One region of the Peribacillus sp. NPDC096448 genome, then DNA from elsewhere that is predicted to be linked to it. Evidence: a T-box and tRNA genes for the amino acid it is inferred to sense, from the RefSeq annotation. Region 1 holds a T-box; the other holds one or more tRNA genes.

Region 1 (5,282 bases):
TATAAAGTTTTTTTAAAATAATTTTCAAACTTTGATAAAAAGGGGAATCAGCCTCTTTAATCAGAAGCTGATTTCTTTTGACTTACGGCTTAATGACTTCCGCACCGCGCATATATGGACGTAATACTTCAGGAATGATAACACTGCCATCTTCCTGCTGGTAATTTTCCAAAAGGGCAGCGACTGTACGGCCGATTGCCAAACCTGATCCATTTAGTGTATGGACGTGTTCCGGTTTGCCTTTTGCATCACGTCTGAAGCGAATATTGGCCCGTCTAGCCTGGAATGCTTCAAAGTTACTGCAAGAAGAAATTTCGCGGTACGTTCCATAACTCGGGATCCAAACCTCGATATCATACTTTTTAGCAGCAGTGAAACCAAGATCTCCCGTACACATGCTTAGCACTCGGTATGGAAGGCCTAGCAATTGAAGGACCTTTTCGGCATGACCTGTAAGGTTTTCCAACTCTGCATAAGAATCTTCCGGCTTTACGAACTTCACTAGTTCAACTTTATTGAACTGGTGCTGACGAATCAATCCGCGGGTATCACGACCAGCAGATCCTGCCTCTGAACGGAATGAAGCGCTGTATGCCGCATAACTTATCGGCAGATCGTCCGCGCTCATGATTTCATCACGATGGAAGTTTGTCACCGGGACTTCAGCTGTAGGAATCAAGAAGTAATCATCACTTTCAATACGGAAAGCATCCTCTTCGAATTTAGGCAATTGACCTGTCCCAGTCATGCTTGCACGGTTCACCATATATGGTGGCAGCATTTCTTCATATCCGTGTTCCTCAACATGAAGGTCTAACATAAAGCTAATTAATGCACGCTCTAATCGAGCACCAAGCCCCCTATAAAATACAAAGCGGCTTCCGGTCACTTTTGCTGCCCGTTCAAAATCCAGGATGCCTAGATCTCCAGCTACATCCCAGTGTGGTTTCGGTTCAAACTTGAATTCCGGTAACTCCCCCCATTTACGGATTTCGACATTATCGTCTTCCGTCTCACCAACTGGCACACTTTCATGCGGAATATTCGGAATGGAAAGAAGTAATGATTCTAACCGGGCTTCCACTTCACGAAGCTCATCATCGAGACCTTTTATACGGTCACCAACTTCACGCATTTCAGCAATCAACTGATCTGCATCTTTTTTCTCCCGTTTCAATGCGGCCACTTGCTGTGAAACTTCATTTCTTTGGCTTTTCAACTTTTCCGTATCAGCAATCAAAGTCCGGCGCTTTACATCCAGTTCCTCAAATTTACCTAAATCGGTTAAATCTTCACCCCTAAATTGCAATACACGCTTCACTTCTTCAAAATTATTTCTTACATATTTCAAATCCAACATTTTCAGTTCCTCCTTAATATTTTGATGATTTATCAAAGAACGCAAAAAACTCCCGTCCCCTGAAGAAGGGACGAGAGTTAACCCGCGTTGCCACCCTAGTTGAAGGCCTATGAAAAACGCCCACCACTTATCACGATAACGGCTTTTAACCGAAAGTATTTACTGACCCAAAGGGCTTTCCATACTCTGCTCCAGGAGGGATTCACAAAACTCTAACACCGATTTCCACCAGCCATCGGCTCTCTATAGAAAGAAATACTTGTTACTATTTCCTGTCATTGCTTTCTTATATAATCAGATTGTTTTCCATAATGTACTATAATTTTGTACATTACGCAACCGTTTTATACGCGAAACTTAAAACCAGCCTTTAACAGTCGAAGCTACACTGCTCCATACGTCACCAAAGAATCCGCCAACCGCCCGCATGGATAATACGAACCAGTTTGCCTTTTCAACAGATTCAGCAGCCACGACGTTAACCTTAACTGGATCGCCGTTGATGTACCCGTAATCTTCTCCTTTTTTAGGAGTGACTGTGATGTAACCGAGCTTTTCACCTTTTTTGATTGGTGCAGTCAGCTTACCATCATCATTCAATTTGTTTTTATCGATCACTAAATCTGTTTTAAAGTTATCTTTCCCACCATTTTCAACAAGTAGCTCGATTGCCTTTTCAGATTGAATCTTGACTTCTTTTTCCTTGCCTTTCACTACTGACAGTGTTTCTTTTCCTTTCACCTGGTAGTTGGCTGGAAGGACTTTTTCCTTTTTAAAGGTTGCATAAGCATAGTTCATAAGCTTAGTGCTATCTGCAAAACGTTCGTTTTTATTAGTGGACTTCATGACCACCGTGATATAACGCTGACCGTCCTGGATAACCGTCCCTGTATGGCCATAACCGGCAAAGTCTGTAGATCCCGTTTTTAGTCCATCTACGCCTTTATATTCAAAAATCAGGCCAGGCAGCATCCAGTTGAAGTTCGGATATTCTTTTCCATCACGGAACTTCAATTTAGAAATGCTGGCGATTTTTAAAACTTCCGGATAATCATTTATTAAACGATAAGCAAGTAGTGCAGTATCTTTTGCTGTCATGATATTTTCATCATCTTCATCACCTGAAGGATACTGCCCTAATAAATCGGTGTTATTCAAACCGCTGGCGTTAACGAATTTATGGTTTTTCAAGCCTAATTCCTTTGCTTTTTCGTTCATTAACTTAACAAAGCTCTTTTCACTTCCAGAAACTAGTTGTGCTAAAGCTACTGTAGCCGCATTTCCGGAATAGACGGCCATGGCTTGATATAGTTCCTTAACTGTATAATCTTCACCTTCTGTTAACCCAACATTCGACAAATTGGGTGCTTTTGAAAGGTCATGTACGTATTTATTTATTTTTACTTTTTGATCCCAACTGATTTTCCCATTTTCAATTGACTCCATTATGATGTACTCGGTCATCATTTTAGACATGGATGCAATCCCTAATACTTTATCGGCATTTTTTTCATACACGATTTGTCCTGTTTCACCATCGATTATGATGGCTGCCTCTGCTTTTAAACCTAAATTATCAGATTCAGCAACAGCTTCCCCCGGTTGATAGGCAAATTGCGACATAACAAGAACAAAAACAAAAGTGAAAATGAGGGTCATCTTGCTGATTTTTTTCAATTTCCAATACCTCCAACTTTTAAGCTAATCTCTATAACAAAGAAGAAACTTTATGTAATTCCCTTGACACCTTGTCTAGTTTATCACAGAAAAAATAAAAAAAATAGACAGAGTAATCGCAGACTCTGTCTATTTTAATAATAAATTTTAATGACGATTATATGTTAAATTCATTACATTGAATAGTTCGGTGCTTCTTTTGTAATTTGGACATCATGAGGATGGCTCTCCCTTAATCCGGCACCTGTCATTTTGACAAATTGAGAGTTTTCTCTCAACTCTTCCAATGTGGCTGTACCGCAATATCCCATACCTGAACGAATGCCGCCTATCAGTTGGAAAATGGTATCCGAAAGAGGTCCTTTGTATGGAAGGCGCCCTTCGATGCCTTCCGGTACGAATTTCTTGTTATCTTCCTGGAAGTAACGATCTTTAGATCCTTTTTCCATTGCAGCAACAGAGCCCATACCCCGATACACTTTAAAACGGCGGCCTTGGAAAATTTCCGTTTCGCCTGGGCTTTCAGTTACACCTGCAAGCATACTTCCAAGCATTACTGCATGTCCGCCTGCAGCCAGGGCTTTAACGATATCACCAGAGTATTTAATTCCGCCATCAGCGATAATCGTTTTACCATGTTTTCTAGCTTCTGTCGCACAATCGAAGACAGCCGTGATTTGTGGAACACCTACACCAGCCACAACCCTTGTCGTACAGATTGACCCTGGTCCGATTCCCACTTTCACTACATCAGCTCCCGCTTCAATCAATGCTTTCGTCCCTTCAGCTGTTGCCACATTACCGGCAATGATCGTCAATTCAGGATATGTCCCGCGAATTTCCTTCACCATTTCAAGGACACCTTCTGAATGACCGTGAGCAGTATCAAGTACAATTGCATCGACATGGGACTTAACAAGCATTTCTACACGTTTCATTGTATCCTTAGTCACTCCGACTGCGGCACCTGCAAGCAATCTCCCTTGCTTATCTTTCGCCGAATTCGGGAACTCAATGACTTTCTCGATATCCTTGATCGTAATAAGTCCTTTAAGAACTCCATTATCGTCTACAAGAGGAAGCTTTTCAATTTTGTACTTTTGAAGAATCTTCTCTGCTTGTTCCAAGTTAGTTCCTACTGGCGCTGTGACCAGATTCTCTACTGTCATGACACTGGAAATCTTCAAGGAAAAATCGGAAATAAATCGCAAATCACGATTTGTAATGATACCCACAAGTTTTTGATCCTCAATATTGTTGACTACAGGAACACCCGAAATGCGATATTTACCCATTAAATGCTCTGCATCGAATACCTGGTGATCTGGCGTCAAGAAAAATGGATCGGTAATTACACCGCTTTCTGAACGTTTTACTTTATCCACCAGTTCAGCTTGTGCTTCAATGGACATATTTTTATGAATGATACCTAATCCACCTTGACGAGCCATGGCAATCGCCATCTCAGCTTCTGTCACGGTATCCATTCCTGCACTGATGATAGGAAGGTTGAGCTTTAAGTTTTCAGCTAAGCTGACTTGAAGGTTAACATCTTTCGGCAAAACCTCTGATTTCGCTGGAATTAATAGGACATCATCAAAGGTTAAACCTTCTTTTGCAAATTTATTTTCCCACATTATTTTCCCCTCCTGCTTAAAAATATTATTTGTAGGTTATCAATAGGACATACTACTGTCAAGAAGAGAAATAAATGTTTGATTATTCTATTAATTCGGAGGATAGCTGCAATGCCTGAAAACAATGATAATTTCGATAAATATACACCTTTTTTTTCCGCATCTTCCTCACAACTTTTTTTACAAAAATGTTACGCACAAGAAAAAATAGCAGAAGCGGACATCAAAAGTTATGATAATTGTTATCCATTTATTTACCATCTTGAACATGCTAAAACTTATTATAATCAGGCAGCCATTGCACCACTTTCCATTCAACCAATCCTGACATTTTACGGATTCGCCCAATTATTAAAGGCTTGTCTGCTCACAATTGATCCTAACTATCCGGAATCAACTTCGATGCTTGCCCATGGGGTAACTACGAGAAAAAAGAAAAAGCAACAATATGAATTTTTAAAGGATGAAGTGAAAACGCAAAAGAATGGACTTTTCACCTGCATAGCCGAGAAATTATTTCATATCAAGCATCTGGAAGGTGAAAAATTCTCCATGGGTACACTTATGAAGGAAATCCCAGATATGCAAAACTTTACATGGTCCGTTTC
Region 2 (8,374 bases), on a different contig from region 1:
TAAAGGTGGAGGGATAAGAATGAGGATTCCGATATTAAAGCTTTATGACTGCTTGTTAGTCTCTATACAGTGGGAATTGGATGATGTGACAGCCCTTCAATTTCAAGAGGATTTACTGCATAAGATTCATGAAACAAGCGCGAATGGCGTTGTTATAGATATTACCTCAATAGATTTTATTGATTCTTTTATCGCGAAGGTATTAGGCGATGTCTTTAGCATGTCTAAGCTTATGGGGGCCAAAGTTGTAATTACGGGAATCCAGCCTGCTGTTGCAATAACATTAATTGAACTTGGAATTAGTCTCGATGATGTTCTGACAGCATTAGACTTAGAGAAAGGCCTGGAGAAATTACAACAGGAATTGGGGGATTAAAGAATGGAGTTCCAATCCTGCGTAAAAATCATAAATGAATGGGACATCGTAGCTGCAAGGCAGCTCGGAAGAAATGTCGCTAAAGAGTTGGGGTTCGGTACTGTAGACCAGGCCAGGATCACAACGGCCATTAGCGAATTGGCCCGAAACATATACCTATATGCTGGACAAGGCAGTGTTAGCATAGAAAAGCTAAATATAAATGGGAAGTCAGGATTGAAAATCATTGCAGATGACCAAGGGCCGGGAATTGAGGATATCCGCAGAGTCATGGAAGATGGATATACCACCTCAGGGGGACTGGGGGCAGGCCTTCCTGGAGCCAAACGTTTAATGGATGACTTTGATATTGAATCGATACCAGGTGAAGGGACTAAGATTATCGCTACGAAATGGCTCCGTTAGGGGGGGACTATGGATATTAGGGAGAACATGGAGAAAAAGTATCATGAGGCGCTTTCTACTTATCTTAAAGACCAAAATGAGCAGGCACTCTACCAAGGGCAAAAGATTAGCCGCCTACATATCAAATACAATATATCTCCAGAAGAAATCATCAGTATGCATAAAAATAACTTAATGGAACTTTACCCGGAATTACCGGGAAAAGTATTGGATTCTTTCGACTTCCTGCTTGAAGTCATGATGGGCTACGGCATTGCATACCGTGAACATCAAAGCCTAAGGCATCAACAGCAGGAACTGAAAACGGAAATCGAGATAGCGGCAAACGTTCAACATACTCTTTTGGAAACGGAAATACCTGATATCAAAGCTCTTGAAATTGGAGCGATCAGTGTTCCGGCAAGGCAGATGAACGGGGATTACTATCACTTCGTCCAGGATGAAAATGAACGAATAGGGGTAGGGATAGCCGATGTCATAGGAAAAGGGATCCCTGCTGCATTATGCATGTCGATGATCAAATATGCGATGGACAGTCTTCCGGAGCATCGTCATGAACCGAATAGTGTGCTTGAGAGTTTGAACCGTGTTGTGGAGCATAATGTTGATCCAAGTATGTTCATAACCATGTTCTATGGTTTATATGATCCGCATGATAGGTTATTTTCCTATGCTTCAGCCGGACATGAACCCGGTTTTTACTATGATGCCGCAACAGGTACGTTTAGCGATTTGGATGCAAAGGGCTTGTTGCTTGGAGTCGATAAAAAAACAAGGTATCGCCAATATGAAAAAAAGGTGAATCGTGGAGACATGATCATTTTATTATCTGACGGAGTAACGGAGTGCCGGACGAATGATGGGTTCATAGAAAGGGAAACGCTTATTGGTTTCATTAAAAAGAATATGCATTTGCAAGCCCAGGAAATGGTGAATAATATATATAAACAATTGGAGAAAATGCAGAACTTTCAACTGAGGGATGATTTTACATTAATAATTTTAAAATCGAATGTTTAGTATTGTTTCTGCTGGGTATAGATATAGGAATGAAGAGGATTTGAAGAGGTGGGTCAAGGATGAATATAACAGTAGATGTTAATGAATTGAATACTGAATTTATTGTAAAACTAAAAGGTGAAATCGATGCCTACACTGCACCGAAATTAAGGGAATCACTATTTCCGATTTCAGAGCAGGCAAATGTTTCGATAACTATTGATCTAACTGAAGTTTCGTATATGGATAGTACGGGACTTGGGGTATTTGTCGGTGCTTTTAAAAGCGTAAGGGCACATAATGGTGAGTTCACATTAGTTGGCTTATCGGAAAGGTTACGACGTTTATTTGATATAACGGGTCTTGCAGATATCATTGATATAAAAAGTGGTACAGAGGGTGGGTTAGAATGAGTCAAGTATATGATTACATCGAAATGAAAATACCTGCAAAACCAGAATTCATCGGTGTCATTCGTTTAACGCTTTCTGGAATAGGGAGCCGGATGGGATTTGCGTATGATGAAATAGAGGATTTGAAAATCGCTACCAGTGAGGCTTGTACAAATGCGGTACAGCATGCATATAAGGATTCTGAAAAAGGTGAAGTGAAAGTAAGTTTCGGCCTTTATCCTGACCGTTTGGAGGTCATGGTTTCCGATAGTGGCAAGAGCTGTAATTTCGAAGAGGTTCGTCAAGGGCTGGGTCCATATGAAAATGGGCAAAAGGTCGAACTTTTGAGAGAAGGAGGCTTGGGTCTTTACCTTATTGAAACTCTGATGGATGATGTGAAAATTCATCAGCATGATGGGGTTACTGTATTTATGACTAAGTTTTTAGAAGGAGAGCAGGTGGAGATGGATGCAAAAACAGTCTCAACCTAATCAGGCACAAAGAGAACAGGTAAATGAATGGATCAGAGCTTACCAGCAGAATCAAGATGAAGAAGCACAGAGTAAACTGGTCATCCATTATAAAAGTTTGGTTGAAACAATTTCCCGTAAGTATGCGAAAGGTAAATCATTTCAGGAGGATATCTCCCAAGTCGGCATGATTGGTTTATTAGGTGCGATTCGACGCTATGATGAATCTTTCGGTAAGAGCTTTGAGGCATTTGCCGTCCCCACTATTATCGGGGAAATCAAAAGGTTCCTTCGTGACAAAACATGGAGTGTCCATGTGCCAAGGAGAATTAAGGAACTTGGTCCGAAAATCAGGGTGACTGTCGAGGAATTAACGACAACTCTGCATCGTTCACCAAGAATAGATGAAATAGCCGATAGTATAGGCGTGACCGAAGAAGAAGTTTTAGAAGCGATGGAAATGGGAAAAAGCTATCAAGCTTTATCCGTGGATCATTCTATTGAGGCGGATTCTGATGGCGGTACTGTCACATTGCTTGACATATTCGGAAATGTTGATGAAGGTTTTGAAAAGGTGAATCAGCGTCTTGTGCTTGAAAAGGTGCTTCATGTGCTGAGTGACCGTGAAAAGATGATCATTCAACATACTTATTTAGAGAATTTAAGCCAGAAAGAAGCGGGCGATAAACTTGGGATTTCCCAAATGCATGTGTCAAGGCTCCAACGCCGCGCGATCAAGAAACTTCAAGAAGCCATTAATGCTGAAAACTCGGAGTTAATTCAGTGATCAAAGATATTTTGAGGGGAGAAAAAATAGAAGTCCTTGTCTCTCAATCGTCTAAAAACGGGATGGTTTATTGTGGTGATGATTACTATTTTCTTCATACGGAAGAATATTTTTTGTGTGTACTGGCAGATGGTCTAGGCAGCGGGAAAAACGCATACGATTCCTCCCATGCCGTCATTGAGGAAGTTAAACGTAATCATGAGTTGGATGTGGAAGCACTAATGGCAGTATGCAATCAAGTTTTAGTCGATAAACGGGGGGCAGCCGTTTCCATTTTGAAGATCTTTTATGACAAGAATGAATTTGTATACAGTTCGGTGGGTAACATCCGCTTTTTCCTGTATAATCCAAGCGACGATAAACTCGTTTACCCTTTACCTGTTACAGGGTATTTATCCGGCAGGAAACAAAAATACAGGACGCAGAGATACAAATATGAACCAAATGCGAAATTCATTCTTCATTCCGATGGTTTGGAACTTAAGGGAGCCAAGTCTTTTTTAAAAAGGCTGGTCCCTATCGATAAGAACGCCCAATGCATATTAAAAAGCAGTCCATTAACTGCAGATGATACAACTTTCATTTTAGGAAGCTTACTTTCGCCATAATTCGGAAGTGAGCTTTTTTGTATTGAATTCGCAACTTCATCGCTCATTTGCTAGACTATATATATTAGATCAAAAGGTTGGAGGTATACAAAATGATCGTTGTGGAAGATACATTAAAAGAATTGATAAAACAAATATCCAATGAGCTGACTTTGAAAAATCATCAGGTCCAAAACGTCATACAGATGCTGCAAGAGGGGAATACTGTCCCTTTTATCGCACGGTATAGAAAAGAAATGACGGGTTCACTTGATGAAGTGCAGATTCGTTCCATTATGGAAAGATGGAACTATCTAGAAAACCTTGGCCAGAGGAAAGCGGAAGTTACGCGTTCGATTGGTGAACAGGGGAAATTGACGGAAGAATTAACAAAACAAATCGAGAAGGCAACAAAACTGCAGGAAGTCGAGGATTTATACAGGCCATTCAAACAAAAAAGGAGAACGAAAGCGACAGTTGCTAAAGAAAAGGGTCTTGAACCACTGGCTAATTGGCTTTTGGAATGTCAAATGCATCCTCTAGTCAGTGAAAAAGCAGCTGAATTCATATCGGCAGAAAAAGAAGTTCCTTCTATTGAAGAGGCTATTGCAGGTGCGCAGGATATCATAGCTGAACATATTTCCGATGATGCGGAATTAAGGAAGTGGATAAGGGCTGAAATTTTCAAAGCTGGAAAAGTGGTTTCAACTGTGAAAAATGAAGAGAAGGACGAGAAAAAAATCTTCGAAATGTACTATGAATATGAGGAGCCGGTTCAAAGAATCGTACCACATCGGGTATTGGCGCTGAATAGAGGTGAAAAGGAAGAGGTTTTGCGAATCTCCATTCAGCCTCGGACTGAAGTCATCATTGGTCATCTGGAACGTAAAATCATTAAAAATAATAAATCTGAAGCCCAAGTTGTTCTTGAATCTGCGATTGAGGATGGACTCAAGCGTTTGATCATGCCTTCTGTAGAGCGGGAGATCAGAAAAGAGCTGACGGAAAAAGCGGAAGATCAAGCTATCCACATTTTCTCTGAAAACCTCCGGAACCTGCTCTTGCAGCCTCCGCTTAAAGGAAAAGTGGTCCTCGCCTTAGATCCGGCATATCGGACTGGCTGTAAACTTGCTGTCATTGATGAAACCGGAAAGGTACTCGATATCAGTGTAATCTATCCGCATCCTCCTGCTGCGAAACTTCATGCTGCCCGTGAAAAAACGATCGAAATACTTCAACGGTTCTCAGTTGAGATCGTGGCAATCGGCAATGGTACGGCCTCACGTGAATCAGAGCAATTCATTGCAGATATTTTAAAAGAAGTGAAAGGGAACATTTCATATATAATTGTTAATGAAGCGGGAGCCAGTGTGTATTCAGCCTCGGATATTGCCCGTGAAGAGTTTCCGGATCTTCAAGTAGAACAGAGAAGCGCCGTTTCGATAGGCAGAAGGCTTCAAGATCCCCTTGCTGAACTTGTAAAAATTGATCCGCAATCGGTGGGAGTAGGCCAGTATCAACATGATGTGTCTCAAAAAAAGTTAACGGAATCCCTCACCTTTGTAGTGGAAACAGCTGTTAACCAGGTGGGTGTTAATGTCAATACCGCTTCATCGTCTCTCTTACAATATGTAGCTGGTTTATCAAAATCGGTTGCTCAAAATATTGTGAAGAAAAGGGAAGTGGAAGGGAAATTTCAAAGCAGGAAGGAATTAAAGAAGATTCCCCGGCTTGGTGCCAAAACATATGAACAATGTATAGGGTTCTTACGTATCATTAATGGAGATGAACCTTTAGATCAAACTGCGATACATCCTGAAAACTACAGTGCCGTGAATAAATTATTGAAGAAAATGGGATTCACATCTGAGGATTTAGGCAGTGATGCACTGAATGAAGAGTTAGGTAAGCTAAATCCTGCTGATTTGGTCAATGAATTGGAAATTGGAGAAATTACGATCAAAGATATCATCGATGATTTGATGAAACCGGGAAGAGATCCTCGGGATGAGTTATCAAAACCGCTGCTTAAGCAGGATGTACTAAAAATGGAGGATCTGCAAACTGGGATGGAGTTACAAGGTACAGTGAGGAATGTTGTGGATTTTGGTGCGTTTGTGGACATCGGTGTTAAACAGGATGGACTGGTGCATATTTCTAAACTGAGCAACCGGTTTGTAAAGCACCCATTGGATGTAGTTGCCGTTGGGGATGTTGTAGCGGTTTGGGTCGAACTTGTTGACTCCCAAAAGCAAAGGGTATCTTTAACGATGCTCGAGCCAAAGGATCAAAACTAGCCTATGTTAAGCTCCTTCTATATTAGAAGGGGTTTTTTTGAAATGATGTATTTATATTTGGAACAATGTCGAATCTATAACCTGAGACTTTCTTTCTTTTGATAAAAAAACCAACATTGATTCAACATCTTCACTTGATAATAATCCTTTTCATAAAAGGCTTTGCGGATTTGATTCTGGAACCAATTAGGCATAGCTTTTCCTCCCTTAGTTTCCTATTGTATTATTAGTCTATGTTATAATGGGTTGTCATGTTACCAAGGAAAGGGAGGGGGAAATGGATAATCGTCAATTGCAAAAACTAGTAGAAGAAATTTCGTTGAAAGACTTTAAAAAGGCCTTTAGACACCAAGCGAGTTTTAATCCGCGTCTCCGGACAACAGGAGGACGATACTTGCTCCGTTCACACAATATAGAAATCAATAAGAAGTATCTTGATGAACGCGGTGTGGAAGAAATGATTGGAATCATTAAGCATGAATTGTGCCATTACCATCTGCACATCGAGAAGAAGGGGTACCAGCATCGTGATGCGGACTTTAAGCATTTACTCAAAAAAGTGGGGGCACCGAGATTTTGCGAGACGCTGCCATCTAACCAATTAAAGAAAAAGATGAATACAATTCAATATAAATGTGAAGACTGTCAGCAGGTATATATAAGGAAAAAACGAATCGACACTACCCGTTTCGTTTGTGGTAAATGTCGTGGAACATTGATTTACCAAGGGTTTAAGGAGCAAAAAACAAAAAAATAAAAAAACACAAAAGAACTCTTGACTTTAAGTTGCAACCTCTATATAATCATAAGAGTCGACAAGATAACAACTTGTCCTTAACGACAAACACTAAGGTCCTTGAGCGTGAAAAAGGAACCCAATTTTCATTATTCCGCAGTAGCTCAGTGGTAGAGCATTCGGCTGTTAACCGAACGGTCGTAGGTTCGAGTCCTACCTGCGGAGCCATTTTTTTTGGGGAAGTACTCAAGAGGCTGAAGAGGCGCCCCTGCTAAGGGTGTAGGTCGCGTAAGCGGCGCGAGGGTTCAAATCCCTCCTTCTCCGCCAGTCACATATTTTATATCAAGGCCCATTGGTCAAGCGGTTAAGACACCGCCCTTTCACGGCGGTAACACGGGTTCGAATCCCGTATGGGTCACTTTCTTGTGCATAATCAAAATACTGGTCCCGTGGTGTAGCGGTTAACATGCCTGCCTGTCACGCAGGAGATCGCGGGTTCGATTCCCGTCGGGACCGCCATTTTTTTAAAAAAACACTTGCCAAACTGATATTATCGTGATATAATATTATCCTGGCTGTTAATTAGTGTTTGATTATTGGGCTATAGCCAAGCGGTAAGGCAACGGATTTTGATTCCGTCATGCGAAGGTTCGATCCCTTCTAGCCCAGCCATTTTTATTTAGAGCCATTAGCTCAGTTGGTAGAGCATCTGACTTTTAATCAGAGGGTCGAAGGTTCGAATCCTTCATGGCTCACCATTTATTTTCGCGGGTGTGGCGGAATTGGCAGACGCACCAGACTTAGGATCTGGCGCCGCAAGGCGTGGGGGTTCAAGTCCCTTCACCCGCACTGATATTTTTCTTCTTGACATCAAGTTGAAAAGGTGTTAAACTTATAAAGTCGCTTTCGCGGTCGTGGCGGAATGGCAGACGCGCTAGGTTGAGGGCCTAGTGGGGGAAACCCCGTGGAGGTTCGACTCCTCTCGGCCGCACCAATAACATCATAGAAATTAGCGCCCGTAGCTCAATTGGATAGAGCATCTGACTACGAATCAGAAGGTTGTAGGTTCGACTCCCGCCGGGCGCACCATATTTTACGGGAAGTAGCTCAGCTTGGTAGAGCACTTGGTTTGGGACCAAGGGGTCGCAGGTTCGAATCCTGTCTTCCCGACCATTATTTCTTTCTGAAAATACTTTAAAATTAAATGCGGGTGTAGTTTAGTGGTAAAACCTCAGCCTTCCAAGCTGATGATGAGAGTTCGATTCTCTTCACCCGCTCCATTATTGCTCTTTGAAAACTGAACAAAACAAAGCGCCAACGTTAAA

What was found. A T-box is a leader RNA that pairs with one kind of tRNA and senses whether it is charged. The one in region 1 lies ahead of serS (serine--tRNA ligase), so its partner is inferred to be a tRNA-Ser.
Region 2: it encodes a tRNA-Ser, which carries the amino acid that the T-box ahead of serS (serine--tRNA ligase) is inferred to sense. The anticodon was not compared.

What each region holds. Positions count from the first base shown of each region.
Region 1 is NZ_JBIWEU010000039.1:7,192-12,473, forward strand. Features, by position in the region: gene serS (serine--tRNA ligase) at 83-1,360, opposite strand; T-box leader at 1,424-1,648, opposite strand; gene ACIQ0C_RS26595 (D-alanyl-D-alanine carboxypeptidase family protein) at 1,718-3,037, opposite strand; gene guaB (IMP dehydrogenase) at 3,211-4,674, opposite strand; gene ACIQ0C_RS26605 (YaaC family protein) at 4,786-5,282, shown strand, end outside.
Region 2 is NZ_JBIWEU010000029.1:26,569-34,942, forward strand. Features, by position in the region: gene ACIQ0C_RS25515 (RsbT co-antagonist protein RsbRA) at 1-17, shown strand, start outside; gene ACIQ0C_RS25520 (STAS domain-containing protein) at 20-376, shown strand; gene ACIQ0C_RS25525 (anti-sigma regulatory factor) at 380-781, shown strand; gene ACIQ0C_RS25530 (PP2C family protein-serine/threonine phosphatase) at 791-1,801, shown strand; gene ACIQ0C_RS25535 (anti-sigma factor antagonist) at 1,861-2,193, shown strand; gene rsbW (anti-sigma B factor RsbW) at 2,190-2,663, shown strand; gene sigB (RNA polymerase sigma factor SigB) at 2,641-3,429, shown strand; gene ACIQ0C_RS25550 (PP2C family serine/threonine-protein phosphatase) at 3,426-4,037, shown strand; gene ACIQ0C_RS25555 (Tex family protein) at 4,130-6,313, shown strand; gene cmpA (cortex morphogenetic protein CmpA) at 6,388-6,507, opposite strand; gene ACIQ0C_RS25565 (SprT family protein) at 6,591-7,070, shown strand; tRNA gene ACIQ0C_RS25570 (tRNA-Asn) at 7,203-7,277, shown strand; tRNA gene ACIQ0C_RS25575 (tRNA-Ser) at 7,286-7,376, shown strand; tRNA gene ACIQ0C_RS25580 (tRNA-Glu) at 7,396-7,467, shown strand; tRNA gene ACIQ0C_RS25585 (tRNA-Asp) at 7,493-7,568, shown strand; tRNA gene ACIQ0C_RS25590 (tRNA-Gln) at 7,647-7,721, shown strand; tRNA gene ACIQ0C_RS25595 (tRNA-Lys) at 7,732-7,807, shown strand; tRNA gene ACIQ0C_RS25600 (tRNA-Leu) at 7,817-7,898, shown strand; tRNA gene ACIQ0C_RS25605 (tRNA-Leu) at 7,958-8,043, shown strand; tRNA gene ACIQ0C_RS25610 (tRNA-Arg) at 8,062-8,138, shown strand; tRNA gene ACIQ0C_RS25615 (tRNA-Pro) at 8,146-8,222, shown strand; tRNA gene ACIQ0C_RS25620 (tRNA-Gly) at 8,256-8,329, shown strand.